Regions from separate parts of the Bacillus sp. DJP31 genome, predicted to be linked through region 2. Evidence: predicted binding sites of a transcription regulator. Region 2 holds the regulator's gene; each other region holds the start of a gene.
The links. The regulator Rex, encoded in region 2, represses fermentation and respiration genes when NADH is low (regulators of the CRP and FNR family bind a similar motif). The targets are predictions, from matches to a motif close to TTGTGAAATATTTCACAA.
Positions count from the first base shown of each region.

Region 1: ACOI1C_RS07190 (AtpZ/AtpI family protein) is a predicted target of Rex. The motif match lies at 4,349-4,366, and genes of this name have one in related genera.
Region 3: ACOI1C_RS15110 (cytochrome c oxidase subunit 2A) is a predicted target of Rex. The motif match lies at 2,254-2,271, and genes of this name have one in related genera.
Region 4: qoxA (cytochrome aa3 quinol oxidase subunit II) is a predicted target of Rex. The motif match lies at 993-1,010, and genes of this name have one in related genera.

Region 1 covers NZ_JBMERO010000005.1:139,550-147,816, reverse strand. Annotated here, with positions in the region: gene glyA (serine hydroxymethyltransferase) at 1-1,065, shown strand, start outside; gene upp (uracil phosphoribosyltransferase) at 1,184-1,813, shown strand; gene ACOI1C_RS07195 (S8 family serine peptidase) at 2,041-4,293, shown strand; gene ACOI1C_RS07190 (AtpZ/AtpI family protein) at 4,542-4,763, shown strand; gene ACOI1C_RS07185 (ATP synthase subunit I) at 4,770-5,153, shown strand; gene atpB (F0F1 ATP synthase subunit A) at 5,161-5,901, shown strand; gene atpE (F0F1 ATP synthase subunit C) at 5,953-6,168, shown strand; gene atpF (F0F1 ATP synthase subunit B) at 6,315-6,848, shown strand; gene ACOI1C_RS07165 (F0F1 ATP synthase subunit delta) at 6,845-7,390, shown strand; gene atpA (F0F1 ATP synthase subunit alpha) at 7,406-8,267, shown strand, end outside.
Region 2 covers NZ_JBMERO010000041.1:5,513-13,779, reverse strand. Annotated here, with positions in the region: gene groL (chaperonin GroEL) at 1-997, opposite strand, end outside; gene groES (co-chaperone GroES) at 1,079-1,363, opposite strand; gene ACOI1C_RS21050 (CPBP family intramembrane glutamic endopeptidase) at 1,693-2,424, shown strand; gene ACOI1C_RS21045 (YdiK family protein) at 2,446-2,643, shown strand; gene tatC (twin-arginine translocase subunit TatC) at 2,675-3,427, opposite strand; gene ACOI1C_RS21035 (twin-arginine translocase TatA/TatE family subunit) at 3,445-3,621, opposite strand; gene ACOI1C_RS21030 (redox-sensing transcriptional repressor Rex) at 3,667-4,305, opposite strand; gene moaC (cyclic pyranopterin monophosphate synthase MoaC) at 4,325-4,807, opposite strand; gene ACOI1C_RS21020 (ABC-F family ATP-binding cassette domain-containing protein) at 4,978-6,918, shown strand; partial or broken gene ACOI1C_RS21015 (protoglobin domain-containing protein) at 7,227-7,754, shown strand; gene ACOI1C_RS21010 (methyl-accepting chemotaxis protein) at 7,983-8,267, shown strand, end outside.
Region 3 covers NZ_JBMERO010000017.1:6,792-15,058, reverse strand. Annotated here, with positions in the region: gene ACOI1C_RS15125 (GAF domain-containing protein) at 1-234, opposite strand, end outside; gene ACOI1C_RS15120 (response regulator) at 256-912, opposite strand; gene ACOI1C_RS15115 (sensor histidine kinase) at 887-1,570, opposite strand; gene ACOI1C_RS15110 (cytochrome c oxidase subunit 2A) at 2,386-2,538, shown strand; gene ACOI1C_RS15105 (cytochrome c oxidase subunit II) at 2,560-3,030, shown strand; gene ACOI1C_RS15100 (b(o/a)3-type cytochrome-c oxidase subunit 1) at 3,032-4,666, shown strand; gene ACOI1C_RS15095 (hypothetical protein) at 5,122-5,532, shown strand; gene ACOI1C_RS15090 (hypothetical protein) at 5,495-5,818, shown strand; gene ACOI1C_RS15085 (sugar phosphate isomerase/epimerase family protein) at 6,941-7,771, opposite strand; gene ACOI1C_RS15080 (DUF6005 family protein) at 7,768-8,267, opposite strand, start outside.
Region 4 covers NZ_JBMERO010000009.1:57,440-65,706, reverse strand. Annotated here, with positions in the region: partial or broken gene ACOI1C_RS10395 (ABC transporter ATP-binding protein) at 1-308, shown strand, start outside; gene ACOI1C_RS10390 (excisionase family DNA-binding protein) at 377-607, shown strand; gene qoxA (cytochrome aa3 quinol oxidase subunit II) at 1,103-2,098, shown strand; gene qoxB (cytochrome aa3 quinol oxidase subunit I) at 2,088-4,064, shown strand; gene qoxC (cytochrome aa3 quinol oxidase subunit III) at 4,054-4,659, shown strand; gene qoxD (cytochrome aa3 quinol oxidase subunit IV) at 4,660-4,953, shown strand; gene ACOI1C_RS10365 (hypothetical protein) at 5,222-5,449, opposite strand; gene ACOI1C_RS10360 (alpha/beta fold hydrolase) at 5,633-6,391, shown strand; gene ACOI1C_RS10355 (BMP family ABC transporter substrate-binding protein) at 6,537-7,544, shown strand; gene ACOI1C_RS10350 (ATP-binding protein) at 7,566-8,267, shown strand, end outside.

The sequences.
Region 1 (8,267 bases), on a different contig from region 2:
CGCCGTTATTATGGCGGTTGTGAGCATGTTGACGTTGTAGAAAACCTAGCCCGCGCGAGAGCAAAGGAATTGTTTGGTGCAGAACATGCCAATGTCCAACCTCATTCAGGTGCACAAGCCAATATGGCAGTCTATTTCACTGTTTTGAAACTAGGGGATACAGTTCTTGGAATGAATCTTTCTCACGGTGGCCACTTAACTCATGGTAGTCATGTAAACTTCAGTGGAATTCAGTATAACTTTGTTGAATACGGTGTAGATGAAACGTCCCATCGTATCATTTATGAGGATGTTTTAGAAAAAGCACGATTACATAAACCGAAAATGATTGTAGCTGGAGCAAGTGCGTATCCTAGAGAAATCGACTTTAAACGTTTCCGTGAAATTGCCGATGAAGTAGGTGCCTACTTAATGGTGGATATGGCCCATATCGCCGGGTTGGTTGCAGCAGGTCTACACCCAAGTCCAGTTCCGTATGCCGATTTTGTGACAACAACGACACATAAAACATTGCGCGGTCCTCGTGGTGGAATGATTTTATGTAGAGAAGAGTTTGCTAAACAAATTGATAAATCTATCTTCCCAGGAATTCAAGGTGGACCATTAATGCATGTGATCGCAGCGAAAGCCGTGGCATTTGGAGAAGCCCTACAAGATAGCTTTAAAACGTATGCGGAAAACATCATTACCAATGCAGCAAGACTAGCAGATGCCTTGAAAAAAGAAGGCTTGAGTATTGTTTCGGATGGAACAGATAATCACCTTTTATTAATTGATGTTCGTTCATTGAACATTACAGGTAAGGTAGCGGAGAAGGTGTTAGATGAAGTTGGGATTACGGTTAATAAAAATACCATTCCATTTGATCCTGCAAGTCCGTTCGTTACAAGCGGCATCCGAATTGGGACTGCGGCAGTAACAACTAGAGGATTTGGCTTAGCGGAGATGGATGAAATTGCATCTATTATTGCCTTAACACTTCGTAATCCAGAAGATCATGCTACATTAGAAGAAGCGTCAAAGCGAGTGTTAGAGCTTACAAAGAGATATCCTTTATATGCTTAATAATTAGCAGGCCTCATGAGGGTCTGTTTTTTTTGTAATAAAAAAATAGCTTTGCTTGAAGTACGATAGCTTTTTCTGTAAAATCTATGGAAGTGTAGTAGAAAGGGAGTTGTAGAAAATGAGCAAACTTTACGTTTTTGACCATCCATTAATTCAACATAAATTGTCATACATACGTGATAAGAAAACAGGAACGAAGGAGTTTCGCGAGTTAGTAGATGAGGTAGCAAGCTTGATGGCCTTTGAAATCACAAGAGATCTTCCGCTTGAAGAAATAGAAGTGGAAACACCTGTCGCCATTGCGAAGTCGAAAGTGCTAGCGGGTAAAAAGCTAGGCTTAATCCCCATTCTTCGTGCTGGGCTTGGGATGGTGGACGGGATTCTAAAGTTGATTCCAGCTGCAAAGGTTGGACATATAGGCTTATACCGTGACCCAGAAACCTTGCAACCCGTTGAGTATTATGTGAAGCTTCCGAGTGATGTCGAAGAAAGAGATTTCATCGTATTAGATCCGATGCTTGCAACAGGCGGCTCAGCCGCAGAAGCGATCCGCTCCTTAAAGAAGCGTGGAGCGAAAAACATTAAATTAATGTGCATTATCGCAGCTCCAGAAGGTGTAGAACTTGTTCAAAGAGAGCATCCAGATGTTGATATTTATGTAGCGGCAATGGACGAAATGCTCAACGACCACGGCTACATCGTACCAGGCCTAGGTGATGCCGGAGATCGATTATTTGGGACAAAGTAATAGGTAATAATATTGATGACATAAAAGAAGAAGGGGAAACATTCCCCTTCTTCTTTGGCATTCTAGATAGGAGACATTCTCATTTACTATACTTTTCAATAAGGTGATTAATTTAACGCTTTAAAGGAGTGGGGGCCTGGCCCCCACTCCTTTAAAGCGTTAAAACGTTCTATTTTCTGGAATGGAACTGGTTGTTGCGGCACAAGCTAGGGTAAGAGGTGGGATAGATGAGTAGATTTGTTAATGTGTTCTCGTTATCGATTATGTTAGTGTTTTTAACTGTGCCTGGTACGTATGCATTGAGTGATTTGTTTACATTTCCCCTTCATCCTCCATTACCAGAGATAGAAGAAAATCAAATACAATCTGTTATTGTTTCTACCGATAAACTAAGTAAAGAAGAGGTTCTCCGAAAGGTTAAGAACCTATCCTCTGTTTCTCTCAAGACTGAATTTGAGACAGCTTTTAATGGTTTTTCTCTTACGGGCACAAAGGAGGATATTGAGCAAATTAGGCAGATGCCTGGCGTGGAAAATATTTATCCAAACCAACAATATAAAGCAACCATTGAGCGCAGTGTGCCTTATATTGGTGCAGAAGAGATTAGAAGCTATCTTGATGTACATGATCATAGATTAACAGGTGAAGGAATTAAAGTAGGAATTATTGATACTGGAATTGATTATTCTCATCCTGACTTACGTCGAAATTTCAAAGGAGGATATGATCTAGTTGATCAAGACCGTGATCCGATGGAGACGAAATCCAAGCAAGGACTTCCGACGATGCACGGCACGCATGTAGCTGGTATTATTGCGGCAAATGGGAAGATACAAGGTGTTGCGCCGAAGTCTGAAATTATTGCGTACCGAGCACTTGGTCCTGGTGGGATGGGGACATCGGAGCAAGTTATTGCCGCAATTGAAAAAGCTATAGTAGATAAGGTAGATATTATCAACTTATCATTAGGAAATGATGTAAACGGTCCAGACTGGCCAACAAGTATTGCGTTAAATAAGGCCGTAGAAAAAGGAATAGTAGCCGTGACATCTAGTGGAAACTCAGGTCCAAAGATGTGGACGGTAGGTTCACCAGGCACTGCCCAAAAGGCTATTTCAGTTGGGGCATCTACACCTCCTATAATGGTACCTTTTCTTACAATGGGTAGCAATAAGAGTGAGATAGAACTCACACCTATGCAAGGAGCGAAGCCATGGGATTTCTCGAGAGAGGAAAAGCTTGTTGACGCAGGTAAAGGGTTTTTAAAAGATTTTACCGAAAATGTAAAGGGGAATGTTGCATTAGTTGAGCGAGGAACCATTCCTTTTACAGAAAAAGTAGCCAATGCTGTTGAAAAAGGGGCTATAGGTGTAATTATCTATAACAATGTAAAAGGTAATTTTGCAGGGGCATTGGAAATCGATGCATTGGTTCCGGTCGTTTCTATTTCAAAAGAGGATGGGGATGATTTAAAGAGTTCGCTTCTAAAAACAAATTACATCCAAACAAGTTTTAAAAAGATAGAAGATAGCATGGCTGACTTTAGCTCTCGAGGGCCTGTAACCTACACTTGGGATATAAAACCAGATGTTGTAGCACCAGGCGTGAATATCAAGAGTACGATCCCTAATGGATATGAATCCTTACAGGGGACAAGTATGGCAGCTCCGCATGTTGCTGGGGCAGCAGCTCTCATCAAACAATCTCATCTAGACTGGAACCCTGATCAAATTAAAGCTGCACTTATGAATACGGCAAAGCGGCTAAGTAACGAAAAAGGTTACTACTCTCCTATTGAACAAGGCGCAGGTCGAATACAAATTGATAAAGCAGTGCGTGCAGAGACACTCGTTTATCCAGGTTCTTTTTCATTCGGTATGTTTCATAATGAGGAAACACGAAAAGAGAAAAAGGTAACCATTACAATCGATAACCAATCGAACGAGGAGAAAACCTATTCATTTGAGCTACCCAAATCAGAGAATGGGCTACAATGGAAACTGCCATCCTCTTTAAGTATTCCACCAAAGCAGCAAAAAAAAGTTACCGTGTCACTAGATATAACCCCCTCTATTATAAAAGAAGGAATCCATTCTAATTGGTTAACGATTTATGAAGAGGGAAATCCCATACATCTCCCTTATATATTTGTAATAGAAGAACCTGACTATCCACGAATTATGGGGTTCCAGTTCGGTCAAGGTGATTCCCCGGAAACATATCTCTATGAAGCATACCTTCCTGGAGGAGCAGAAGAATTTGGAATCGCTTTGTATGACCCAGACACTTTTCGCTTTATAAAATATTTAGATTTTGCGAAGGACGTTTCAAGAGGAATCGTAAAAAAACAATTAACTAAAGAGGAGATTGGTTTAAAGGGAGTCTATAAAGGTTTAGTTTTCGCGAAGAATAAAGGGAGAGAGGACACGATAGAGGTAACAATTTCTATTAATGAATCTACAATTTTAGAAAAAAAATAGTGTGAGGGATGTAGCTGTATAGCTGATTCATATAGTGATATGTCTACAAAAATAAATGTGAACAATTTGAAAACAATCAAAGGCGAGCTTGTGAACTTTTTACCTGATATGCGTTGACATTGACAATGCCCTATTGTATGCTTACAAAGGGAAAAGTGATAAGGTTTTCATGCGCATTCTAACAAGGTTTTGTTTGAATCTTCAGATTGAAAAAACGACTTTGTCGTTGCCGAAGGGGAACACAAAAAATGCCCGAAAAAAACCGGCATCCATTTCATGCAATGGCCTTAATGTCTGCCATTCTTTCGCAACTAGTAGGTTCAATCCTCGTTGGGATTTTTCTTGGACGCTGGATCGATCAGATGGTCGGTACCTTCCCACTATTTTTAATCATAGGTCTCTTGCTAGGCCTTGCAGCAGGTGTTTATGCTTTGCTGCGATTAATACGCCAATATTTCTCAGGAGAATAGGTACATATGATTGATTTGAAAGACATCTTTGTTAGATATAGAAAATACATGCTATATTTGTGTTCTTTATATTTACTTGGTTGGGGTTTTACCCCTTATCAAACTATATTTTTAGGATTATTACTAGGAACGATTCTGAGTCTTTACAATCTGTGGGTAATGGTAAGGAAAATCGACCGATTGGGAAAAGCTATAGTAGAAGGTAAAGGTACAGCATCACTGGGTACACTTACAAGGCTAGCTTCAGGGGCCCTAGTTGTTTTAATTTCCCTCCGGTTTCCAGCATACATTCACATTGCCGGAGCAATACTGGGATTAATGACAAGTTATATTGTCATTATGATAGATATTATCATCCAATACTTTTTAAGTAGCAGGGAAAAGAGGTGAACACAAATTGGGTCATTCAACTCCTACTGTTGAATTCTTTGGACTACTATTTAGTTGGTCCAATATTATGATGACAAGTATTACTGCTGTCATCGTGTTAATCATAGCTATTTTAGCTACCCGTTCATTATCCTTATATCCGACTGGAGCACAAAACTTCATTGAATGGGTCATGGATTTTGTCAAAAACATTATTAATAGTACGATGGATTGGAAAACAGGTGGAAGATTCCTGACCTTAGGGATGACACTCCTCATGTATGTATTTGTTGCAAACATGATAGGGTTGCCGTTTGCTATTATAGATAAAACTACACATACCTTATGGTGGAAATCTCCAACAGCTGATCCGATCATTACACTTACTCTTGCAGTAATGGTTGTTACATTATCACATTTTTATGGTATAAAGCTTAAAGGGGCAAAGGAATATGGTCGAGAATTCTTTAGACCAATGCCATTTTTATTCCCTTTAAAGATTATTGAAGAATTCTCAAACACATTAACATTAGGTCTACGTCTTTATGGAAATATTTTCGCCGGGGAGATTTTACTAGGATTACTTGCTGGATTAGCAGTAGCAGGCTATGAGACAGATTTCTTCTCTGGGGTAGTCGGTACAGTCATGGCTTTTATTCCAATGATAATATGGCAAGCATTTAGTATATTTATTGGAGCAATACAAGCATTTATTTTCACCATGTTAACGATGGTTTATATGGCACACAAAGTTAGTCATGACCATTAAAATAAATTTTAACAGTTAACTTATTTTTTATATTATAAGGAGGAATTAGTAATGGGTGCATTAGCAGCAGCAATTGCAATTGGTTTAGCAGCATTAGGAGCAGGTTTTGGTAACGGGATGATCGTAAGTAAAACAGTTGAAGGGATCGCTCGTCAACCTGAGTTACGTGCTCCACTTCAAACTACAATGTTCATCGGGGTAGCATTAGTAGAGGCGATTCCTATCATCGCAGTAGTAGTAGCGTTCATGGTAATGGGTCAAAACTAAGCTTTGTAAAATAATGTTCAATAGTGGCGAAGTCGTCTCTACTAGAGAATCTTCGCCATTCCTTTATGTAAAAATAGTGAATATTCTTGACATAATCGATAGATAAAAGTCGAAAAACACCGAACTTTTTGAAAGGAGTGAGCAATATGCCATTCAATCCCGATCTATTTATTTTAGCTGCAGAAGCTGGTACGTTTAGGTTAAACACGGGCGATATCCTATTTCAGCTATTTGTATTCTTAGTACTATTAGCACTTTTACGTTATTTCGCATTTAATCCTTTGATGGGCATTATGAAGGAACGTGAAGTCCGGATTGCTAATGAAATAAAATCAGCTGAAGTAAGTAATTCAGAAGCTAAAAAGTTAGTTGAAGAACAACGAGAGTTATTAAAGCAATCACGCATAGAAGCACAAGGATTAATTGAAAATGCAAAGAAGCTTGGTGAAGAGCAAAGAAATTCCATTATTCAAGAATCTCGCACTGAGGCAACTCGCATTAAAGACTCTGCAATAAAAGAGATTCAACAAGAAAAAGACCAAGCAGTTTCTGCACTGCGCGAGCAGGTAGCTTCATTATCTGTACTTATTGCTTCTAAGGTAATTGAAAAAGAACTGAATGAGCAAGATCAACAAAAACTAATTAGTGAGTACACTCAAGGTCTAGGAGAAGCGCGATGAGTAATGGAACAATAGCTAAACGTTATGCAATCGCACTTTTTCAAGTTGCTAAAGAGCAGAACATTTTGGATCAAGTCGAACAAGAACTTCTTGTTGTTAAAACAGTTTTTATTGAGAATAAGCAACTAATCACTCTTTTTAACAATCCTAAGGTTACAAAAGATAAAAAGAAATTGATCGTGAAGGAAAGTTTTTCTAACCTTTCTTCACCTGTTATAAATACATTACTGATTTTAACCGACCGTAACCGCCATGCAATTATCATAAGCATTGTAGATTTCTTCACAGAAGCTGCAAATGACGCAAGAGGAATTGCGGAGGCAACGGTTTACTCGGTAAGAGAATTAACAATAGACGAGAAAAATGCACTATCTCAAGCTTTTGCAAAAAAGGTAGGCAAATCAACTCTTCGTATTCAAAACATCGTTGATAAAAGCTTAATTGGCGGAGTGAAGCTCCGTATAGGCAACCGTATTTATGACGGAAGTGTAAGTGGAAAATTAGCACGTATTGAACGTGAATTATTGACTAATAGAACGTAGATAGGGGTGAATTTCATGGGCATCAAAGCAGAAGAAATCAGTGCGCTGATAAAAAAGCAAATTGAAAACTATCAGTCTGAAATTGAAGTGAATGATGTAGGTACAGTTATCCAAGTTGGTGACGGTATCGCTCGTGCTCATGGCCTCGACAATGTCATGGCTGGAGAACTTGTAGAATTTTCAAATGGTGTCATGGGAATGGCGCAAAACCTTGAAGACAATAATGTAGGTATTGTTATCTTAGGTCCATACAAGAAAATCCGCGAAGGTGACGAAGTACGTCGTACAGGCCGTATCATGGAAGTACCAGTTGGGGATGCACTTGTTGGTCGCGTCGTTAACCCTCTTGGACAACCAGTAGATGGAAGAGGTCCAATTGAGACTTCAAAAACTCGTCCGATTGAAAGTCCAGCTCCAGGAGTTATGGATCGTAAATCAGTACACGAACCATTACAAACAGGTATTAAGGCAATTGATGCTCTAATCCCGGTTGGCCGTGGACAACGTGAATTAGTAATCGGTGACCGTCAAACAGGTAAAACTGCGGTAGCTATTGATACTATTCTAAACCAAAAAGATCAAAACATGATTTGTATTTATGTAGCGATCGGTCAAAAAGAATCAACAGTTCGTGGAGTTGTTGAAACATTACGTAAGAATGGCGCATTAGATTATTCTATCGTTGTGACTGCGTCTGCATCTCAGCCAGCTCCATTACAATACTTAGCTCCACTTGCGGGTGTAACAATGGCAGAAGAATTCATGCATAATGGTAAGCATGTTCTTATCGTATATGATGATCTTTCAAAGCAAGCTGCTGCATACCGTGAGCTTTCATTACTATTAAAGCGTCCTCCGGGTCGTGAAGCATATCCAG
Region 2 (8,267 bases):
CTTCTACGATTGTTGTATGTTCTTTCGTTACAACAACTTTCGTAGCACGACCTAATTGCGCAATTGTAGCTGATTTAAGCTCTAAACCTAAATCTTCCGTGATTACTTCTCCACCAGTTAGAACAGCGATATCTTCAAGCATGGCTTTACGACGGTCACCGAATCCAGGAGCCTTAACAGCCACTGCATTGAATGTTCCACGAAGTTTATTCACAACTAGAGTAGCTAGTGCTTCACCTTCAACATCTTCAGCAACTAATAGAAGTGGCTTACCTTGTTGAACAACTTGCTCAAGCACAGGTAAGATTTCTTGGATGCTTGCAATTTTCTTGTCCGTAATTAGGATATATGGATTTTCAAGAACAGCTTCCATTTTATCTGAGTCAGTTACCATATAAGGAGATGCATATCCACGATCGAATTGCATACCTTCTACAACTTCTAATTCAGTTGTGAAGCCTTTTGATTCTTCAATCGTGATAACTCCGTCGTTTCCAACGCGCTCCATTGCTTCTGCAATCAATTCCCCTACTTCTTCATCAGAAGAAGAAATTGATGCAACCTGAGCGATTGAAGATTTACCTTCAATTGGCTTTGAGATTGCTTTAAGCTCTTCAACAGCAACCACTACAGCCTTTTCAATTCCTTTACGAACTCCAACTGGGTTTGCTCCAGCTGTTACGTTCTTTAGTCCTTCACGGATCATCGCTTGAGCAAGAACTGTAGCCGTTGTCGTACCGTCACCAGCAACATCATTTGTTTTGCTTGCAACTTCAGCAACTAGTTTAGCACCCATGTTTTCGAACGGATCATCAAGTTCGATTTCTTTTGCGATTGTTACACCGTCATTTGTGATAAGAGGTGAACCGAATTTCTTTTCAAGAACCACGTTACGCCCTTTTGGTCCAAGTGTTACTTTTACTGCATTTGCAAGAGTATCAACACCACGAAGCATTGCACGACGTGCATCTTCACTGAATTTAATTTCTTTTGCCATGTTACGTTACCCCCTCAAATTTTTATATTAAGTATGTGAAAATTCAGCAATACACCTAAGTGCTGCTTGTTCTAAGTATGATTAACCGATTATAGCTAAGATGTCGTTTTCACGAAGAACTAAATACTCAGAACCTTCATGCTTAACTTCAGTACCTGAATATTTCGAGAAAATGATTCTGTCCCCAGTAGAAACTTCAAGAGCTACGCGCTCACCGTTGTCAAGTACACGACCTGTTCCAACAGCTATAACTCTACCCTCTTGAGGCTTTTCCTTTGCAGAATCCGGTAAAACGATACCGCTAGCAGTTTTTTCTTCCGACTCTACAAGCTCAATAATTACACGATCTCCTAATGGCTTTAACAAGTGAAATAACCTCCTCATAGATCTTTAGTTTTTTATTAGCACTCTAATGTCTTGAGTGCTAATACAATTTATATATTAAATAAACTCGGCTTCTATTGCAAGTATAAACTATCAAAATTAACAAAAGTTTTTACTTTCTTTTTTCGACAGGATTTTTAAACTCACTTCTTCCATTCTGTACTTACTACTATATTTTAAACCTTCAACATACAATAAAAATAATTCCAGCTTCGGACATGCTAACAGTAAGGAGATATCATTATTTTTACGTATAATTCTGTGTTACAATACGAAAGGTAAAATGAAGACAGATAAAGGAGAACAAAACCTTGGAGAAACGACATTGGTACGTACTATTAACGTACATCATTATGCACTTTTCTAGTATATTAGGTGTTCCATTACTATATAATCTTGGTGTTCGTCCAAAAGAAGAGGCCATTGCTTACTGGTTGATCTACAGCTTTTTTACAGCTATGGTGATTATCCTGCTCTTACTTCGAAAGGACATGCAAGTAACTGAACAACGCAAGGACAAAAGCACAATTTCAGTAGCATTACTATGGTCGATTGCCGGGGTATTTTTAGCCCTATTTTCTCAAGGAATTGCAGCAGCTATTGAAAGCCAACTTTTCGGTATTGAACCTGGCTCGGAAAATACAGATGTTTTAATTGAATTTGCAAGGATAACTCCATTATTTATCGTAGTGACCTCCATTATTGGGCCAATCCTTGAAGAAATTATATTTAGAAAATTATTATTTGGAAACCTACATAAGAGATTTAATTTTTTTATCTCGGCTCTCCTAAGTTCTTTCATCTTTGGGATTGTACATATGGATTTCTCACACATCCTCATTTATACAGCCATGGGCTTCACTTTTGCCTTTTTATATGTCCGAACGAAACGAATTATCGTACCCATCATCGCACATGTTTCGATGAATACTCTTGTTATATTAATCCAGCTTGTTTATAAGGAAGATATCGAAAAATATCAAGAACAATTAGAGACGATGCAATCGTTTATTACTCTATTTTTGTTTAATGTTTCACTTTAAGTACTTGGAGGATTTGAGATCATGCGTACATCACCATTTATTATGGGACTTCTCTATTTAGGAATGGGGATTGTCTTCACGGTTCTAGCTATTCAAAATAAAACTGAAACCATCTGGAATTTTTATACGATCGTATTAATTCTTGTGGCGACCTTTGATTTTGGTGTTTCCATTCGAATGTTTGCACTAAGCAGAAAAATAAAAAAGGCAAAAAAATAAACTCCATTTTAAAAATGGAGTTTTTTCATGTTTATTTTTCAACTTCGTCAATTTCAGCAACCTCTGCCTTCATTTTCTTCCTGTAAGCACCTCTGGAGATTAAAATGCTAATTTCATAAAGGATAAACAAAGGAATTGATACCATCAAATGTGAGATAATCTCGGGTGGCGTAATAAAGGCCGCAATGACAAGTAAAACGAAGTAAGCATATTTTCTGGATTTTGACAGGTAAGCTGGTGTCACAATTCCAAGCCGTGTTAAAAACATGATCACGACTGGAAGTTGAAACAACAAACCAAAAGGTAGTGTTAACTGAAATAAGAACTCAAAGTATTCATTGATCCCGATGACCTGCTCAATAGCTAGTCGATCCGATAACTGAGTCATAAATTCAACGACAAAGGGAAACAAAATAAAATAAGAAAAGGATAGTCCTGCTAAAAACAAAAATAAGGACATCGGAATATAGCTTAATGTAACCTTACGTTCCTTTTTATACAATCCTGGGCTAATGAAAGCCCACAATTGAAACAATATAATTGGAAACGTCACAATAAAGGCAATAATGAACGCAAATTCCATATAGATTTTAATAGGATCTGTTAACCGGAATGCATTCATCGTCAATTCCTTCGCTTCATCCGCTCTTTGCAAGAATAAAATAAAGTGCTCGACTACAAATAAACTCCCTACGAAGGCGACGACGAAAAAAATAAACACGATGACAAGTCGTTTTCTTAGTTCACCAATATGGTCATATACGGACATCTCATTTTGATTCATATATTCTCATCCTAACCTTACTTGTTACCTTCTTTTTTCTTTTCATCTTCATCATCATCTACTAAACCTTTAGTTGCATTTTTAAATTCACGTAGTGTATTACCCGCTGCTTTACCAAGTTCAGGTAGCTTTTTCGGTCCAAAAATTAGAACAGCCACACCCGCTATTAATAAGAGACTTCCTGGTCCAACCATCTCTTCCACCTCCTTTTAGTTTAGGATCTTTTCGTAAACCTTTGCTTAGTCTAATGGATAGTTCTTTAAAAAATAAACCAATGATTGTAATTCTACTGCAAGATCAATGTGATGAATTCGAACCACCTGTGGAACATTAATCCTCGCTGGAGTAAAATTGAGTATTCCCTTGATCCCTAGGTTGACAAGTCTGTCTGTAATTTGCTGTGCCACTGGGGCAGGTACCGTCAAAATGGCAATAGATACATTCTCTTCTAATCGTGTTTCGAGGTCATCCAAATGAAAAATAGGAACTCCACCTATTTCATTCCCCACTAAGCCGGTATTAATATCAAAAGCCATTACTACTTTCATACTATTATTTTTGATAAAATTATAGTTTAAGAAAGCAGTTCCTAGATTACCTACACCAATTAGTGTAACCTTCGTTACCTCGTCTTGATCCAATGTTTTCCGGAAAAAGGTCAATAAATATTGAATATTGTAACCGTATCCTTTTTTCCCCAAGGCTCCGAAATAAGAAAAATCTCTTCGGATTGTCGCTGAGTCTACTTTTACAGCCTCACTTAATTCTGCAGATGAAACCCGCTGTTTCCCTGATAAATATAAATTCTTTAAAAAACGATAATATAGTGGTAACCGTTTAGCCGTAGCCTGTGGTATTTTCGTTTGTTCTTGATTCACTAGTTATCACCCATCTATTCTACTCTCGATGAAAGTCTCCACTCTTTCCTCCGGTTTTTTCCATTAGGAAGGTGGGGCCAATAATCATGCCCTTATCAACCGCTTTACACATATCGTAGACTGTTAAGGCACAAACTGAAACGGCTGTTAGAGCTTCCATTTCAACACCTGTACTGCCCTTTGTCTTTACTTCACCATCTATTAGTAATACATAATTGCTACCCTTTTGCTCCCAATTAAACGATAGGTTAACACCCTTAATTGGTATAGGATGACACATCGGAATTAAATCAGGAGTACGTTTAGCCGCCATGATACCTGCTACTTGCGCAACAGCTAGCACATCTCCCTTTTCCATCTTCGAGTGAAGGATCTTCTGATAGATTTCATCAGATACCTCAATACTAGACCTTGCTATAGCTGTTCGAACAGAGTCTGTCTTAGAAGAAATATCGACCATTTTCGCATGGCCTTGTTCATTAAAGTGTGTGAATTCAGACATACGAAACCCTCCTCAAGTCAGTTTTCCTCACTATGACTATACACTATTTCCTCAAGCTTGACGAATTGCACCTGTGAACAATTTAGGAATTGTGAAATCCCATCATCTCTTTAGTTGCTCGTTTCCTAAAAAATATATACACTAATAATAGGAAACTCGAGGTGAATACCATGATTTTATTACAGCTCAATCAAATTACAAAATACTTTGGCTCTGAGCTTATTTTATCGAATATAAAACTTGAAGTACAATCAAGGGATCGCATTGCTCTCGTTGGTAGAAATGGTGCCGGGAAATCAACCCTTCTAAAGATCATTGCGGGCATACATTCACAAGACAGTGGTGAAATCATTAAACCAAAGGACGTCACAATTGGCTATTTAGCTCAACATACAGGCTTAGATACTCATCATTCCATATGGGATGAAATGCTTACAGTTTTTTCTCATTTGAAGTTACAAGAAAGAGAACTTCGTCAAATGGAAACACAAATGGGTGAGCCCGCTCTTTATGAGGATCAAACTCGTTACAATCGAGTGTTAAAAGAATATGATTTGCTACAAGAGCAATTCAAACAAAACGGTGGCTACCAATATGAATCTGACATCCGTTCAGTTCTTCATGGCTTAGGCTTTGCTCACTTTGATACGACTACTTCCATATCTTCACTAAGTGGTGGTCAAAAAACGAGACTTGCCTTAGGTAAGTTGCTTTTAACAAAGCCTAATTTATTAATTTTGGACGAGCCGACAAACCATTTGGATATGGCTACACTCTCTTGGTTAGAACAATATTTGAGCTCCTACCCTGGCGCCATCCTAATCGTTTCACATGACCGGTACTTTTTAGATAAAGTAGTAGGACAAGTTTACGAAATATCAAGAAACACCATCCATAAATTCTACGGTAATTATAGTAAATACCTGATTCAAAAAGCAGAAACCTATGAACGAGACGTCAAGCAGTTTGACAAGCAACAGGACGAAGTCGCTAAACTAAAAGACTTTATTCAACGAAACATGGCAAGGGCCTCCACAACGAAACGTGCGCAAAGCAGAAAGAAACAGCTAGACCGAATGTCCCTTCTGGATCGCCCTGCTGGTGATGAGAAATCGGCAAGCTTCCATTTTAATATAGACCGTCAAAGCGGCAATGATGTTGTTCGAGTCAATGATGTAGCCATAACCTACGACGAAAAAAATCCAACCATTGAACACGTTACCTTTTCTCTCAAGCGTGGTGATAGCATTGCCTTAATAGGTCCAAACGGGGTTGGAAAATCAAGCTTACTCAAAGGGATTATCAGCAAAATCTCACTTAGCTCTGGCTCTGTTCATTTTGGATCCAATGTAACAGTTGGGTATTATGATCAAGAACAAGCCAACCTCAAATCAAATAAACGCGTTTTAAATGAATTATGGGATGAATACCCACTTACTCCTGAAAAAGATATACGAACCATACTCGGGAACTTTTTATTTTCAGGAGATGACGTTCTTAAGGAAGTTTCCTCTTTAAGTGGTGGTGAAAAAGCTAGGTTAGCATTATCTAAGCTTATGATGCAAAAGGCAAATTTATTGATTTTAGATGAGCCAACTAACCATCTGGACTTAGATAGTAAAGAGATTCTAGAAAATGCACTCATCGATTACCCAGGAACGATTCTTTTTGTATCCCATGATCGTTACTTCATCAATCGACTTGCGACAAAAGTGCTTGAATTGGAGCGACTTGGTGCAACAGAATTCCTTGGGGATTATGATTATTATCTTGAGAAAAAACAACTGTTATTAGATATAGAGCAATTAGAAAAGAAATCTGTTTTGACAACTACCACACCTGTGAGTAAAGAAGAGAAACGTAGCTTCGAGGAAGAAAAAGAAATCAAACGGCAAGAACGACAGCGACAGCGAAGAATTGAAGAAATAGAGAAAGAAATAGCCACACTTGAAGAAGTAATCACCACAAATGAGGAAAAGCTCTGTGACCCGGAAATTTTTCAGCTTCATGAAGTGGTTACACAATTAAATGAAGAAAATAACAAAGCAAATAATCAACTTGAACAACTAATGGAAGAGTGGGAGCAATTGTTAGAGAAAACTAAATCATAGCTGTGGATAAATTCTCTGCACTTTGCTATAAAACTCTTATAAATAGAAATATTTCCCTTATATAACACTTAAAAAGCCAACGGTTTAGTCGTCGGCTTTTTTTTATCCACATATCCACAATCTTATCCACAATATCAACAGCTGTCTATAAAGGGCTATTTAGTCTTATCCACATAATGCACATCTACTTTTCCACATACCCACAGGAAATCGACAATATTCTCTTTATTTCAACACATTGAAAATTGATAAAACATACTCTATCATCTATGATATTATTAAAATGTTAGACACTAGGGGGAATTTAAATGTTGTTCAAGAAGTTACAAGCTAAGCAACAAAGTTATATAGCAACAATGGAATATGAGCATAAAAAGGTTATTCAATTAAGTCAGCCTGAATTATCCGAGCGTTTACGATATATGGACTTCCATTCTGAGCACCTACAAACTTTAAAAGAGATTCAGCCTGCTATTCTTGCTGTTTTAGATGAAGTTTTAGAAAAAGTATTGGATCATTTATATGAAAGTAAAACCCTAACAATGATTGCAGAAAAGACTACAAGAGAACGCTTAAAGGCTGTTTTTGTTGCTTATTTTAGAAGTGTTTTTAGTGGAGACATCAACGAAGAATACCTACAAATGCGCTCACGAATTGGGGCAACACATAATAAACAAAGCTTGCCACTTGATTGGTTCCTTGCTACCTATTCAGCCGTTCAAACGCTTGTATTACCAAAGCTTGTTGAACACTTTCAATCGGATCCTGCACAACTGACAAAAGTATTGCTATCTGTTACTCATGTATTAAATTTTGATGCACAATTAGTCGCTGGACATTATGTAAACAGGCGTATCCAAGAGGTTAATGAATTAAACGATAGAAATAAGGCACTTCAAAAAGAACTAACAATTATTAGCCAAGAAGTCGCAGCTTCCGTCGAACAAACAGAGGCTTCCCTTCAAGAAACAAGTAACCGTGCACAGCAAGTTAGAAAAGAAACAGAACATACACAAAAAAGCAGTCAAAATCTAGTTACCTTAACCAATCAAAACGAACAACAAATGGATCAAATGCTACACTCCTTCAATGAAGTCATAACTCAAGTGCACGAATCTATTACAAGTATGAATTCTTTAAAGAAAATTTCCGAAAACATTACTAGTATGACAAAAGAAATCGAGTCCATTGCGGATCAAACCAATTTATTAGCCTTAAATGCTTCAATCGAAGCTGCTCGTGCTGGTGAGCACGGAAAAGGATTTGCCGTTGTAGCAAGTGAAGTTCGTAAGCTTGCTGAAGGATCAAAAGGAATAAGCAACAATATTCATTCCTTAACAGTTGAAAGT
Region 3 (8,267 bases), on a different contig from region 2:
TTTGCTCGGGAAAGAAGAGATAAGCATTGGTCTTCCTGTCTGAATAACCTGACCAGCGATTCCTTTCCCATAACGAACTGTAATTCGTGTGCATTTATTGTTTTGATTACCGATTACATAATTCCAACCTATTTCTTTTTGTTTATTATCGTGACAGGCAATACCGATAAAATCACACTTTATTAAGTCGTACAGATTATGGTAGGCTTGCTTCATTAGATTTTCGAATTCCATTATATCACTCTATTCTATTGTTTAAAGACCGTAGCTCAATAACCCCTTTTTCACTGCATATTCTACTAATTCTGGCCTAGTTCTCACCTTTAACTTTTCCATAACCTTTGCTTTATGCGTTTCTACAGTCTTTACGCCGATAAATAAATGCTCTGCTATTTCTTTATTTGAAAACCCTTTTGCAATTAACGTCAGCACTTCTTTTTCTCTGTCAGAAAGAAGTGAATACGTATCATTATTTACGCCGCGCTTCAAATTTTCTACATACTCTTTCATGAGCATCTTTGTCGCTGAAGGATATAAATACGCTGATCCCACAGATACAGATTGAATTGCCCTAACAAGCTCATCATGTGGTGCACTTTTTAATACACAACCTGAGGCACCCGTTTTAATTGCTCTGAATAAATATTCTTCATCGTCATGCATGGTAAGTATTAAAACATGAACTTGTGGCAGAAGTTGCTGGATCTCCGCTGTAGCAAGTAACCCATCCTTCCCATGTGGCATGCTTAGATCCATTAGAATAACATCTGGCAAAAGTTCTTTAGCTTTTCTTATACCCTCGTCACCTTCTGTTGCCTCCCCAACTACTTCCATTCCTTCAATTGAGTTCAGTAACATTTTCAAACCTGTTCTTACTACAGCATGATCATCCACTAATAAGACCCTTATCATCTACTATCACCTCTTTCCCCGATGGAATGGATATAATGATTGATATTTCGCCTTCTTCTTTATATCCATGTGTCACTTCACTATTAATTAGAAGTGCTTTTACTTTTGCCTTTTTTATCTCTTCTTGAAATTCACGTGATTGGATAATCTGTTTACCAATTCCTTTTATGAAAATAGTAATGTTCACATTATAAGAGTTCCACTCAAATAGAATCGTTATTTTTTCGGTCTCCGAATAGACTGCGGCTGCTTTTAGCATATCTTGGCATATACGAAATAGCAATGTTTCTTGAAAGGAAGAAATTGTAGTTTTTGTATCATTTTCAAGTAGTTGAATTTCAATACCATATGTTTTTGTATATATAGTAGCATAAGCTCTAAGCGCAGCAAACGCTCCTTGTAAGCTAAGTGATGCTGGATAGAGGTCAATGGAGAACCAACGTAATTCCTCAATGGTTCTTTCAATCATTAAAGTCATTTCGCTCGTGTATTTACACAAGTCCTTATCCTCTGTTTTGTTTTCAATATATTGTAAACCACTATAAACACTATATAGGGTTTGTGCTATACCTTCATGTAATTCATGAGCAATTCTTTTATGTTCTTCCTCTATTGAGTGAATCACATTTGACATTGTTCTAGCACTAAGAAGTGTCATATATTTCTCTCCATTTTATTTATTTTGTGTAAATATATCCTAATTTTGTTTGAAAAAACATCAGGGAATACACTCATTTTCACAAGTATAAATCCCTTATTCAATAAATTGAATCCTACTTCATTTTAGTTTTCTCATAATTCATTTCAAAATAGAGGTGCAAAAAACCTGATAAGTTCATTATCAGGTTTCTTACCTTAGTCAGACTGACTTGTTGAATGGCTCATCGCCTTCATCAGAATCGGACGAAAGCTCCATCGTAATAATTATCATAATGCTCGCTAAAATGACGAATGCCGTTACGAACGAGAATATAATGATCACCCCTCTTCTATTTATTTTCATTTTATCGAAACAAAAACAATTAACCAGTGATATTCCTCACAGACTACAATATCCTTTTTGACAAAAATGTGTCTTAGTAAGAAAATCCTTTATCAGTTTAACCTTATACAGTTAAGACAAGGCTGTTTTCGTAAAGAATGTTGTTTTTAGCAAGAATCAAGATTTAAACAAATGTTGATTGTAGCGAAAGTAGTGAAAATAACCATCCTTTCTCGCGCCCCACAGAAAGCGAGCATCCTGGAGTTGCAATCAACAGACACGGTTATTAGTAACGAAAACAACCTAAAACAAAAACCACTTCCATTGTTAACAGGATTGTCAAATTAAATAGTGCTAGGTTGTGATTTTTATCACAACCTACTAACCCCTTTTTCCCCTAGAATATAGCTATGTATCCCGCTCAACTTAGTACTACTTAGAGTTGACCAATGATTTGTTTAAATTTCTAAACATGAGAAAGGGGCGTTTTTATGCAACCAAGTGTGAAGAAAGACACACCGGTTAAAGTTCCACACGAAAAGGAGTCAAACCTGAAAGGGACATTTGTTTCAGTACTATTACTAGGGGCATTTATTGTTTTATCCTGGATAACTGTTTATGCATTATTTATTCAAAGATTATAGAGAAAAAGGAGTGATTTTTAAATGCATCTTCATAAATACGAAAAAATTTGGTTAATGCTCGGAGGAGCAACAATAGTAATATTTCTTTCTATCATAGGTTTTACCGCATTCGCGATGGACCATATTCCACCAAGTGATTTAACAATCATAGATCCTGAGCTTGTTGATCAAACTCCGCCATTTAATGAGCCGGGCTTAAAACAAATTGGGGATAACGAATACCAGTTAACGATGGTGGCTGAAGCGTTTACCTTTAGACCTAGTGAAGTGGAGATCCCAAAAGGCTCGAAGGTTCATTTTGTTGTAACTAGTAAGGATGTTGTTCACGGATTTGCTTTAGCAGGAACAAACGTCAACATGATGATTGTTCCAGGGCATATCAATTCCTATACTCAGGTATTTACTAAAACAGGAGACTATCTCTTACTATGTAATGAATATTGTGGAATTGGTCATCAACTTATGGGAACGAAAATTAAGGTGGTAGAATAATATGCGCTTGTCAAAACAAGATTCAAAACTAGTACTTATTCATTTGGTTGTTGCCTTTACTGCTCTTCTCATCGGGGCTTTTGCAGGCTTACTTCAAACATTAGTAAGAAGTGGTTCTCTTACCTTACCAGCAGGTATTGGGTATTATCAGTTATTAACAGCTCACGGGGTATTATTGGGACTCATCTTTACAACTTTCTTTATTATCGGGTTTTTATATGCATGTATAGCGAGAACCCAAAATGATTTAACAGCTGCTTCTAGAAAGCTTGGCTGGATCGGGTTCTATGTGATGCTAATAGGTACTGTTTTAGGTACGGTCTTAATTTTACTTAATAAAGCAACTGTTCTTTATACCTTTTACGCTCCACTTCAAGCATCACCATGGTACTATATCGCATTAGCTCTTATAGTTGTTGGAAGCTGGATTAGCTTTGCTGGTATGATTCATACGTATTCTTCATGGAAAAAAGAAAACAAAGGACAATTGTCTCCTCTTTTAAGTTTTATGGCTATTGCTACAATGACGATGTGGTTTATTGCGACACTTGGAGTTGCAGCAACCGTCCTATTTCAGTTCATTCCATGGTCGTTTGGATGGGTTGAAACCATTAATATTTTATTAAGTAGAACACTATTCTGGTATTTTGGTCATCCATTAGTATACTTCTGGTTACTCCCAGCTTATATGTGTTGGTATGCTATTATCCCTAAAATCATTGGAGGTAAAATCTTTAGCGATTCACTAGCACGTCTTTCATTTGTACTCTTTATACTATTTTCAATTCCAGTTGGTTTTCACCATCAGCTCCTAGAGCCCGGTATTAGCCCAATCTGGAAATACACTCAAGTTGTACTCACCTTTATGGTAATTATTCCATCCTTAATGACAGCCTTCTCACTCTTTGCTACATTTGAAATTTATGGACGTGAAAAAGGAGCAAAAGGACTATTCGGTTGGGTAACAAAGCTACCATGGAAGGATGCTAGATTCTTCGCTCCTTTTATGGGGATGCTAATTTTTATTCCGGCAGGTGCTGGAGGAATTATCAATGCTAGTAACCAGCTTAACCAAGTTATTCATAATACCCTATGGGTTACAGGTCACTTTCATTTAACGGTTGCAACTTCAGTTGCCCTAACATTTTTTGGGATTGGCTACTGGTTAATACCTCATTTAACTGGACGAACCTTTACGAAGAAATTAAATGCACTAGCCAATGTACAAACTATATTATGGGTAGTTGGAATGTTCTTTATGTCGGGTGCGATGCATACAACAGGCTTATTGGGGAACCCACGCAGAACATCATTTACAACCTATACAGACCATCCTGAGGCTTTGACCTGGATCCCTTATCATGTTGTCATGGCATTCGGAGGAACCATTTTATTTGTTGCTATTTTGTTATTAATGTACATTGTCACTCAATTAGTTTTTGTAACACCAACCGGACACGAGGAATTCCCAATTGGAGAAGTAGATAAAGATGCTGAGAAGACTCCACAAATTCTCGAAAACTGGAAACTCTGGATCTCGATCACGATTGCCTTAATCTTATTTGCTTACACATTCCCGGTCATGGATATGATTGAACATGCACCGCCTGGTTCAAAGGGTTTTAAGTTTTGGTAGTAGTAACTTTTTCTATTAGACTGGTTTAATAAAAACCGTTAGGCATCGTTATAGTGCTGTTAGTGATGAAGGGATTAGTTATACTGTGAAAGAATACGATTATGCAAAAGAAAAAGGAATACCAATATTAGCATTTGTGATGGACAGAGATGCTTCTACTAAACCTTTTGAACGGGAAGATGACCCTGAAAAAGAGAAGAATTAGTGAAGTTTGTAGAAAAAGCCACAGGTAGTAAAATGGTTAACTTTTGGAGCAATTCCGACCAGCTAGCAACTAGGATTTCATTAGCTATTCCAAAACTATTAAGAGATATCCGAGAGTAGGTTGGGTTAGAGCTAATCAAGCAATTTCCCCAAAGGTTGCAGAAGAGTTAGCGGGATCAAGCAGAGAAAATCGGGAGTTAAAAGCTGAATTTGATGAATTAAAGCAAAAACAAGAGAAGGCTTTTCCTATATTGGAGTTAAACATTAATGAGCAGAAACCACTTGACTTATACTATAAGAAATCTACAAATAAATCACTTAATTTACCTATTGAAATAGACAAAACTTTGGTTCCTGACTACCTTAGAGAACATATTGATCAAAAAGAATTGAATGAATATAATTCTAATTTGATAGATGAGATTGAGAAAGTAAAAAATTATAATCAAGAGATTAAGATATACATTAGAGTAACTGAAATGGGAGTTCCTTTTAAAATTGAGCTAAGCAATACCGGTAAGGCTATAGCTAACAATGTTTATGTTGAGGTAACCTTTCCGAACGAAATTGAGGTAATTGAAGCTAAGATTGAGGATTTTACAAAACCTAGAGTCCCTAGGGTTAATGAGAAACCCTCTAAAGAACGCAGAAACAAGATATGAGTATGCAAAGTCTGGACTTAATGTAATGCTTGGTTTGTTTGAATTTATCGAGAAAAGTGGAGAAACCTTTTTAGGTTATGATGCTTTTAGACCTTCAGATTTTATTTCTGGAGATATTTATGACAATCATTTACTTTATGATAAAGGATTTTATAGTCGTTTAAGTGATAATAATAAGCTTACAATCCATAGAAAAGAGTTACTCCATACAAGGGTTATGGAATGTCCAAAATATGCCTTATGTAAAAAAAGCATGGTTTCCTATATGGATCCATGCTTTTCTTAGTATATATGGAATTGATCTTTTAGTTTAGTGGTGATGAATTTGATTATAGTACCGTCATCATTCGTTATATCTGGGGTCCCACCAACGAAGGATTTATGAGGCTTTTCCTTATCTGATAATGTTGTTAACTTATTTCTTTATCTATGTTCAGCTAAATATAGGGGTAGAGCCAACATTTTGACGGTTTTATACGCTAAGCATTAGCAGATTCACCCCGTTCCTGACAGCCTTAGTGGACGTAACAATCTGATTTCAGACTGCATGATGACCGCTAATGAAGTTTATAGGACATTCGGACCTTAGAGTCGGGAAAACTCGCTTTTCTTGCTTCTGAACATCCTAAGCGTATATTTTTTGTTAAAATGTTGGCTGAACCCCATATAAAGGGGAACTGGAAAATAGAGGAACCGGAGCTGAAGCGGTAAAGTGAGAATACGGAGTATGTCGTGAGCTGGAAAATGGAGTGAGGGGCCTTTTAGGATGGATGGAAAGGTATGGTTGTGGGCTGCTTTGAAGAAAAGCGGAACTAAACTTAGCCTGTATCGACAAAAAGGCAGCACAGAATTGGTATCCCCTGCGATGTCTCGATATTACATTCTAATTAATTCCCTTCATCGACCAGATTTACCCTCGCCACCATATGTTCGGTATCCCCCAAAAGAGAAATGCTATTGGCACGCTGCTTTTTCTGGTACATCTTCTTTGCGAATCCTACTTTTCATATACCTGTTTCATTCTTTCTGGCACATCATTCTTTGTGAACTTTACTTATCTTGTACCTGTTTTGCTCTTTCTGAGACATCATCCTTCGCGAACCCTACTTTTCATGTACCTGTTTCACTTTTTCTGGAACATCATTCTTTATCATCCTCACTTTTCATGTACCGGTTTCCCCTTTTCTTGGTACATCATAGTGTATGGAAGGGTTTTAGCGCTTTCTATCCTGATATTCCATGCGAAAACGGTTGAAAAATTACGAACACTTTTAAACACCACCGCTATAACGCCAATATAAGATATAATCAAACATTTGTTTAAAATTGTTATATTTAAATATTTCCAAACCGCAAAATAGCTCAGAGACAAGAATCTCTGAGCTTTTACTATTAATATGAATTTCATTTATTGATTAGCTTTCTCAAGCTGAAGAATCTTCTTGACTTCCTTGCTGTCCTTAGCAAGAATGTCTTTCACATTCGCCCCAAACCATTCCAGTGAAGCCTCCATCTCAATCATATCGGCAGCTTCTCTCAGAAACAGCCGGTAGTCCACTGCACCTTCAAACAGGGAGACCATCCCTTCCCTGCTCCCGGCAGCTGCATATACATTAGTAGAGGCAAACACGGAAAGCTGATTGCGTGATTCAATATTCTTAAAATGGAAATATGAAATATATGGCCGCAGTTGTTTGAGTGCATAGAGGGGATCCACCCCTGATTCCCATATATGAAGGACATCGAAATTTACCCGGAGCGCCGGATGATCTGTTTCCTCAATAAGCTGAAGCGTGGAAGACGGGTTGTCTGTTAGGGTAAACGGATGAGTCTCTACCAGAATTTGCTTTCCTTCTGCTTCAGCGATTTTGCAGAGCATCTTCATGCGGGAAACAAGCTCAATTCGCTCTAATCTGCTAATATCCGCACTTCCCTTGTTTCCAGCGAAAGTCCTTATTTTATTCGTTCCCCAACGATGTGCCAGCGAGCATAACTCATTAATTTCAGCTATTAATGCAGGGAGAGGCGCATCCAGTGGCAAATAGTCACTCAGCATGCTCGTTTCTAGACCATGTGAGCTTAGCCACTCACTTCCATAATGGATATCTTCTGCCAGATTTTTGGCATGGACACCCCATAGTTCAATTCCTTGGAATCCGTGTGTTTGGGCCCAATGGGCAATCTGGTCAATTGACTGTAGTTGGTGTCGGAAAGAGATGGTGCAGAGAGAGAGTTTCATAAGATTTCCTCCTTCATATTTTGAGAATGCTTCTGTTTTAACCACGCCTCAAAGCTTTCCTGCAAACCTCTCTTAATCTTAAATTCCAGGAAATTCTGTTCTTGTAGTTTTGCAGTGATTTCTTCCTTTAAACGCATGTTTCCAGTCATGGCAAGTTTCATGGCCCGATATTGGATTTCCGTATAGCCTTTCACAAGCCTGTCGATATCATCGCACCAGACTTCAAAGCTTACCTCGTCATACCCAAGCGATTCCCAGAAAAACGCAAAGGCATGTTCATATGCGTATTTCCGGATGGCTAGAACGGGCAGCTCCCTTAAAGCCAGTGTCAATCCTGACAGTGGATATTTTTCATCTCCAGCAGTATGTAGATGGATGATTTTTGTAACAGCATCTGTTATCGGGTTGCTGCTATGCTTGATGCATGTGTTAAAATATGCCTCAACCGTTTCTACAGATGGCGGAATGATGGTTGAAGCATCAAAGAAATAGCCAC
Region 4 (8,267 bases), on a different contig from region 2:
AGCGAATCGCCATTGCAAGAGCCCTTCTACGAAGCCCTGAAATTCTAATGCTGGATGAAGCCACTTCAAGTCTTGATAGTCAATCCGAAATTGTTGTCCAGGAAGCTTTGAAGAACTTAATGATAGGTCGTACAACACTTGTGATTGCTCACCGTCTTTCAACAATTGTGGAAGCCGAACAAATTATTTTTTTAGAAAAAGGTAGGGTAACAAGTGTAGGTTCACATGAGGAACTATATGAATCACATGCACTATACAGAGAGTTTGCAAAACAGCAATTGAGAATTCATGATAGGGATGAGATATAAGAACTGATTGCTCTAAATACTTAACTTGCATTAAAATAAGTAAAAGGAATAAGTTAAAGGAGAATCAAATGTACCTAACCATTAAAGAAGCATCCGAGTACCTATCATTATCAGAATCTGCTCTCGAGCGATTAATTCAGGAACGAAAAGTACGTGCCATACATGACGGTGAGCAGTATATGGTTTATAAAGACCAATTTAACTCGCACATCGAGCAAATGGAGAAGTATAAAAAATTGGTAGAAGAAGTGTTAAATGAACCGATTCCAGAGGATATTGACATTAAGGATGAGGATTAATTATATAAATAGGAATAATTAGAAAGGGGAGTGAGCCAATCACTTCCCTTTTGATCTTTGAAAGAGAGTTGACTATAAAATAGTGGATAGTTTCTAAAGGATAAGTAGTTTTGGCCAATACAATGGGACTTTCTTCTAAAAACCATCAAACAAAAGGAGAATGACTAGGTTGTGTGGACAAAAAAACATTCTGTGCATGTTCTACACAAAATGGGATATCAACTTCACTTTTTCGCCACAATCTGTACTAATTTCTGTCACAGCCTTTCTAGGAAGTATGTGATACAATTCATTTACAAAGTCGAATCCTAGCTGAAATTGACTAGGAAATATATTTTTTCAAGTGGCTTGTGAAAAGATGAGCAATCTATATTTTTCATCAAGTTTGTGAATTACTTAACAAACTTCTATTTACTTGTGACACGTTTGTGAAATACTGAACAATCTTCACAATTCGTTTACAATACTCTTCCTCTATAAGGAGATGTGAAAACAATGAAGCTAAAAAGGAACATGATTTTACTTTCAACATTCATGCTTGCTCTCTTTCTAAGCGGCTGTGAAACAAATATGGTTGTTTTTGAGCCACAGGGTCCAGTAGCAAGAAGCATTATGGAACTGATCAACTGGTCCTTGATGTGGATGCTGCTAGTTATTATTGTTGTGTTTGGATTATTTATATTTATCGTTTGGAAATATCGTGAAAAACCAGAGAACATGGATTATGAGCCTCCAGAAGAGCATGGTAGCACGATGCTCGAAATCATCTGGACAGGTATTCCAATTCTCATTATAGCTGCTTTAACCATTCCAACGGTTACAACGTTATATGACCTTGAAGAGGTTCCACAGGGATTTGAGGAAAAGGAGCCGGTTACGATTAATGTGACGTCTGCAGACTGGAAATGGATTTTTAGTTATCCGGAACTTGGAATTGAGACTGTAAACTACGTTAATATTCCTGAAGATACGCCAATTGACTTTAAATTAACATCAGCTAGTACGATGCAATCGTTCTGGGTACCGGCTCTAGGTGGTCAGAAGTATGCGATGAGTAAGATGGAAACACAAATGTACCTAGTCGCTGATAACCCAGGATCTTATTTGGGTAGAAATTCGAACTTTAATGGTCGAGGGTTCACGGAAATGGAATTTGAAGTTCTTTCTCAAACTCAGGCTGATTTTGACGAGTGGGTAAGGGAAGTGCAGGATACGGCTCCAAAGCTAACGGAATCTGAGTATGAGAAGCTATTAAAGCCCACGCATTTAGGTCGGTTAACCTTCTCGAACACGCATTTAGAATGGGTGAATCATGCAGATGTTGATTCCAAATCATACACGAATCCCGAGCTATACCGCTATCATGGCTATCAAGGGAAGACCTTTGAATCAGATGATAACTACAAATATAAATCAGAAAAAGAACCAGAAAGTCAGGATGAGCATGTAGAAGAGGAAGATCCAAACGGAGGTGACCATGATGGGCATTAGATGGGATGAAGTATTGATAACTGGTGACCCGTTAATACTAGGCGCACAAATATCTATCCTACTCACGATGATTGGGATGGTTGCGGGTATTACTTATCTTAAAAAGTGGAAATGGCTTTGGACAGAATGGATTACAACAGTTGATCATAAGCGCATCGGAATCATGTATATTATTGCTGCGGTCCTGATGTTTTTCCGAGGGGGAATGGATGGTCTTCTCATGAAGGCCCAGATGGCCAGACCTGAGATGAAGCTTCTAGATGCGCAGCACTATAATGAAATCTTCACAACGCATGGTGTGATCATGATTTTATTCATGGCAATGCCATTCTTAATTGGACTCATGAATGTTGTCATTCCGCTACAAATTGGAGCAAGAGATGTTGCATTCCCTCAGTTAAATGCACTGAGCTTTTGGTTGTTTATGAGTGGAGCCATGTTATTTAACATCTCGTTTGTCATTGGAGGATCACCGGATGCCGGTTGGACCTCTTATTTTCCACTAGCAGGTAAAGAATTCAGTCCAGGAATAGGGAACAACTACTATGCCATTGCCCTACAAATCGCGGGGATTGGGACGTTGATGACGGGGATTAACTTTATAGTAACTATACTGAAAATGCGTACAAAAGGTATGAAGCTAATGCGTTTGCCAATGTTCTCTTGGACAACACTTGTTACTTCAGTCATCATTGTTGCGGCATTCCCGATTTTTACTGTTGCCCTTGCATTGATGATGTTTGATCGCCTGTACGGGACACACTTTTTCACTCTTTCAGGTGGAGGAAGCGATATGCTTTGGGCAAACCTGTTTTGGTTATGGGGACATCCTGAGGTATACATTGTTGCCCTACCTGCATTTGGGATATTTTCAGAAATCATTGCAACGTTCTCACGTAAATCACTATATGGATACAAGTCAATGGTTTATGCGATTGCCGGTATTGCGATTTTAAGTATGCTGGTTTGGGTGCATCATTTTTACACAATGGGATCTGGTGCCCTAGTTAACTCATTCTTCTCGATTACTACGATGTTAATTGCTGTACCGACTGGAGTGAAGATCTTTAACTGGCTCTTCACGATGAGGAAAGGTAGAATCAAGTTTTCGACGCCGATGCTTTGGGCATTAGCCTTTGTGCCGTGCTTTGTTATCGGGGGTGTGACGGGTGTCATGCTAGCAATGGGGGCAGCGGATTACCAATATCATAATACACTGTTCTTGGTTGCTCACTTTCATTATGTATTAATACCAGGTGTAGTGTTTGCGGTTTTTGCAGGTCTCTACTACTGGTGGCCAAAGATGTTTGGATATATGTTAAATGAGAAAATAGGGAAGGTTCACTTCTGGTTGTTTGTGATCGGATTTAACGTGACATTCATGCCGATGTTCTTCCTTGGCTTAAAAGGTGCGGTAAGACGTGCTTACACGTACTCTGCTGAATCAGGATTTTCTAGTTTGTTCTTAGTTTCCGGGATTGGTTCAGTTATATTAGCCATTGGATTTGCGGCATTTTGCTATAACATTTATTGGAGTATTCGCTACGCGGATCGTAACATCTCAAGTGATCCATGGGATGCTAGAACACTAGAATGGGCGACAGCTTCCCCTGTTCAGCACTATAATTTTGCAAAGCTACCAGAAGTAAAGTCAATGGATGCCTTCTGGTATATGAAGAAGACCAATGAAGGGTTAACATTAAAGGAAAGTGAAATTGAAGAGATCCACATGCCGAGTAACTCAGGATTGCCATTTATGATGTGTGTGTTCTTCGGTATAGCAGGATTCTTCCTAGTATTTGAAGCACATATTGCAGCGATAGTAGCAGGGGTTGGAATTATTGCGGGTCTCATCTATCGGTCATTTGATTACAACGATGGGTACCATGTAAGTGTGGATGAGGTTGCTAAAACAGAACGTACTTGGAGAAATGTAGAGGGAGAGGTGAACAATCATGTCAGCTAATGTGAATACAGCTTTGCCACTTGAATACCAATCTGAACAAAATCGGATGAATATACTTGGTTTCTGGATTTTCCTTGGTGCTGAAATTGTTTTATTCGCTACACTCTTCTCTGTTTATGGGGTCCTCGGTGAACGATATGCCGGGGGACCTACGCCTAAGGATATCATGATGGTAAAAGAAGTCATGATACAGACCTTCCTATTGTTAATCAGTAGTTTCACCTGTGGAGTGGCCATCTTTGAAATGCGTCGTAACAATCTAAAAGGCTTACTAATATGGCTCATTCTTACATTGTTATTAGGTGCAGGCTTCCTTTACATGGAGGTTAATGAATTTATGCACTACGTTCATGAAGGAGCAACGATGCAGACAAGTGCCTTTCTATCTAGCTTCTTCGTTTTACTTGGCACACACGGCTTGCACGTTGCAATGGGAATAGGCTGGGCAACATTGATTATCATCCAGCTGCTGCGAAGAGGATTAACGCCAGTTACCGCTCGAAAAACCTTTATCATTGGTTTGTACTGGCACTTTCTAGATGTGGTTTGGATCTTTATCTTCACATTCGTGTATTTGAAAGGGATGGTGGGGTAGATGGAAAAACGTTTTCCAATTAGCCATGTCTTTGGATTTATCACATCTATGGTTTTAACCTTAGTAGCCGCATGGATTGCCCTTAAAACATCCTTATCCTTTACCGTAATCATGTGGATAATAGGTTCACTTGCTGTCATTCAAGCAGGCCTTCAGCTGTTTATGTTCATGCATGTGAATGAGGGAGAGGACAAGAAGACACAGATAATTAATATTGGATATGGTGTATTCTGTGCCGTAGTCATTGTAGTCGGGTCAGTTTGGGTCTTGAACTCTGGGCATGCTGGGCATTAATAACGACCTTTTAGAATAACATATAACCTCATGAATGGGGCGGAGAATCACATGAGGGATGTTAAGTTGTAAAACACAAATATAATTGCAGATTAAGCCAAAAAAAGCTTGGAGAACTTTCCAAGCTTTTTTATTATCCAAAAGAATAAGAATCTTAGACAATCACTCGGAGATGAAGAACTAACTAAATGAGATACAGAGGTCCTCAGATGCCCGTGAAGTGAGGAAAAGCAATTGAGTGGTAACCAAAGGAATCTTTATTTTACGATCAAACTCTCTGCCTCGAATCGCTAACCTCTTGCATAAGCATTAAAAATAAACCAAATCCAAAAAGCAGCATAGAAGTCACCATAATACTTAGTCCAATAGAAAGAATGTAATCTTGTTTGATACCGCTTACAAAAAAGCTGCTTAAAAATATCATAAAGCCGACAACTAAACCTATACTTGTCATTCTTCTTCCGAAAGTCATAGTACGTAATTGTTTTTTATTCATCTTAGATCAACCCCTTATATACTATTCTATTTTTGTTCACAAATTTGTCAAATCTTTTTTTCGATTAAAGGACTATATAATGAAAGAAATGAAAGAATATTTACCTTTTATCCTGAAAAAATTTACATTCACCCGTTACACTAGATAAATAACCTCATTTCATAATCGACCAATGGAGGCATAATGAAAGAAACCATTGTCTTTATCCATGGATTAACGGGAACGAAAAGGGCATTTCGTAAACAGATTGATCATTTTAAAGAAGATTACAAGGTATATAGCTATGATTTAATTGGACACGGCCAATATATAGGAAAAAATGATGTTGAGTTTACCCTTGAACAATTGGTAAAACAATTAGAACGGATTTTCCAAGAAAATGGTATTGAAAAAGCTCATTTATGCTCTCTCAGTTATGGCTGCTATCCTAGTATCATTTTTGCGAATAAATGGAGAGAAAAAGTGCAGAGCATGTGTTGTATTGGAGGGCATTATAATTCGCCTTCCAGTTTGTTTAGTGTTTTCCAGGACTTCTGGGATAAGCGGAGCGAGCCCTATGAATTGTGGTTAAAGAAGTATACGAATGCCATTTACCCAAAGAATCGAATTCTTGACCCGTACGCCATTATTTCACGTAAAGTCTATTATCAATTTGCTCTTGATCTGAAACCAGACATCTTAATTAATGCAATTGAACATCGGCTAAAATATGATTTAAAAAATGATTTAAAACAGTTGCAGATCCCGATTCTTTGGGTAATGGGTGACCATGATCCTCTTTATAAATCATGCTTACAGGAACTTGACAAGATTAATCCACAAGTCTTTTATAAAGAACTTAAACATGCCGGTCATGCAGCTAACTTGTTTAGACCATATTGTTTCTCAAGTCTTTATGAGGAATTTCTGCAAGGAATTGTATTAGATAAACTTAGTTTCTAATTTGAGACTAAGTTTATTTTGTTATGGGAAGAAAGGTTTGTCGCTTCATGTAAAAAAAAGTAGAAAATTGTACCCAAAGTGGGTGAATTTTCGCTATAATTAAAAAAAGATATAATCTTTAGGTATCTATAAAGGAGAGACTAGTATGCGACAAACCAAACAGCTTAGAATTATACTTCTTGTCACAATGATTGTTGTTTTAGCCATTCTTTTGACCATCCTGATTAAAACAAAAGGAATCTTAAATGATACAGACTCAGTTGCACCATCAGAAAAGAAGCAGATAACAGTTATTACCTCTGATGTCATTGTTGATCAGAGTTGGGGAAGTCTAGCCTTTAAAGGGAAAGTAAAAATGGAAGAGAAGTACCCAGTTACAGTTGATTTGCATAGTGAGATTAACACAAAACCACTAATGGAAGAGACAATAACAGATGCAATAGATAAAGGATCAATGGTTATCATTGGTCATGGTCGTGAGTTCTCAGATGTTTTTACAGAACTAGCCCCTACATTTCCTGAGGTTAAATTTGTTACGGTACACGGTACAGCTGAGCATCCCAATCAAGCTGTTTATACATTTGATCAAGGGAATATTGAGTATTTTGCTGCCTATGCAGCTACACTAAAAACAAAAAGTAACACAATTGCTATTCTTGACGCGATTGATAACCGAGAAAATAACATAGAGTTTGAGACTGGTCTAAACTACTATCTTCCTGAATCAACTTATTATTATAGTGTGGTAGGAAGTAGAGATGATGGGAAAATGGCTGTCGAAGTAATGGACGATTTACTTAAAAAGGGTGTAGATGTTATTTACTCAAAAGGGAATGCCTATAACCAAAACGTTATAGATCATGCTAAAAAGAACGGAATCTATGTTATCGGGTACATTGATGACCAGTCTTACATGGGCAAGAATGTTGTCTTAACTAGTGTCCTCAATGAGGTTCCAGAAGTCTATGTAGCGATCATGAAGGATTTCTTTAGTGTTGAGGGTATACCAACAGGAAAAGTTATGTTAACTGAGGAAGATAAAGTGTATCGATTAGCACGATTTGGCTCAATGTTTACAGAAAAAGAGAAGAACCTTATTCAAACAGAAATGGATAAGTTTACTAAAGGTGAATTACCATTTAAAGAAAACTAGAAAAAAAGGAGGAGGATGGAAATGTTTAAAATGCTTCATAGAGTCTCATTTCGTAGTAAAATACTTACCATCCTCCTTTTACTTACTTTTTTACTAAGTGGTTTTTCTCTAATATTTGTTCAATCCATTGAAGAGATTAAAAATGTGAGCAATATAATAGAAACTGACAATATCCCCGAGTATCTTTGGCTATCGCATTGGGAAGAAGAGATTAATTTAAAAGAATACATTGTGAAAAGCTCACTTTCTAAAGCCAATTGCTGTGAATTTATGGAAGAATTTAATTCATTTATTGAAGAAGATCAGAGCCATCTTGAAGAAAAAAACGGTCCAATGCCATTGTCTTTAAAAAAATTTAAAACAGACATAACTCTACTCGACCTCCTCATAATAAATAATGTTCAAGGGTTCCTCAGTTTTAAAGATCAAGAAGGAGCAAAAAGCTATATTGCAGAAGAATATATTCCAAGACTGTCTCTCATAAAAAAGGAATTGATGATTGCTAAAAAAGAGACCATAAGCTCGTTACAAGGTCATTCTAATAGGTTTACCGTTATTATTGAAAACTCATTGTGGACATTGCTGTTTCTAACAATGGGAGCAATTTCACTGTCTATCTATGTGTCATTCCGCATTAGTGCTAGCTTATCAAAGCCCATTGATTCAATGATTCAGAAGGTAGATCAAATAGCGCAAGGTGATTATGGATTGACCATAAAAGAG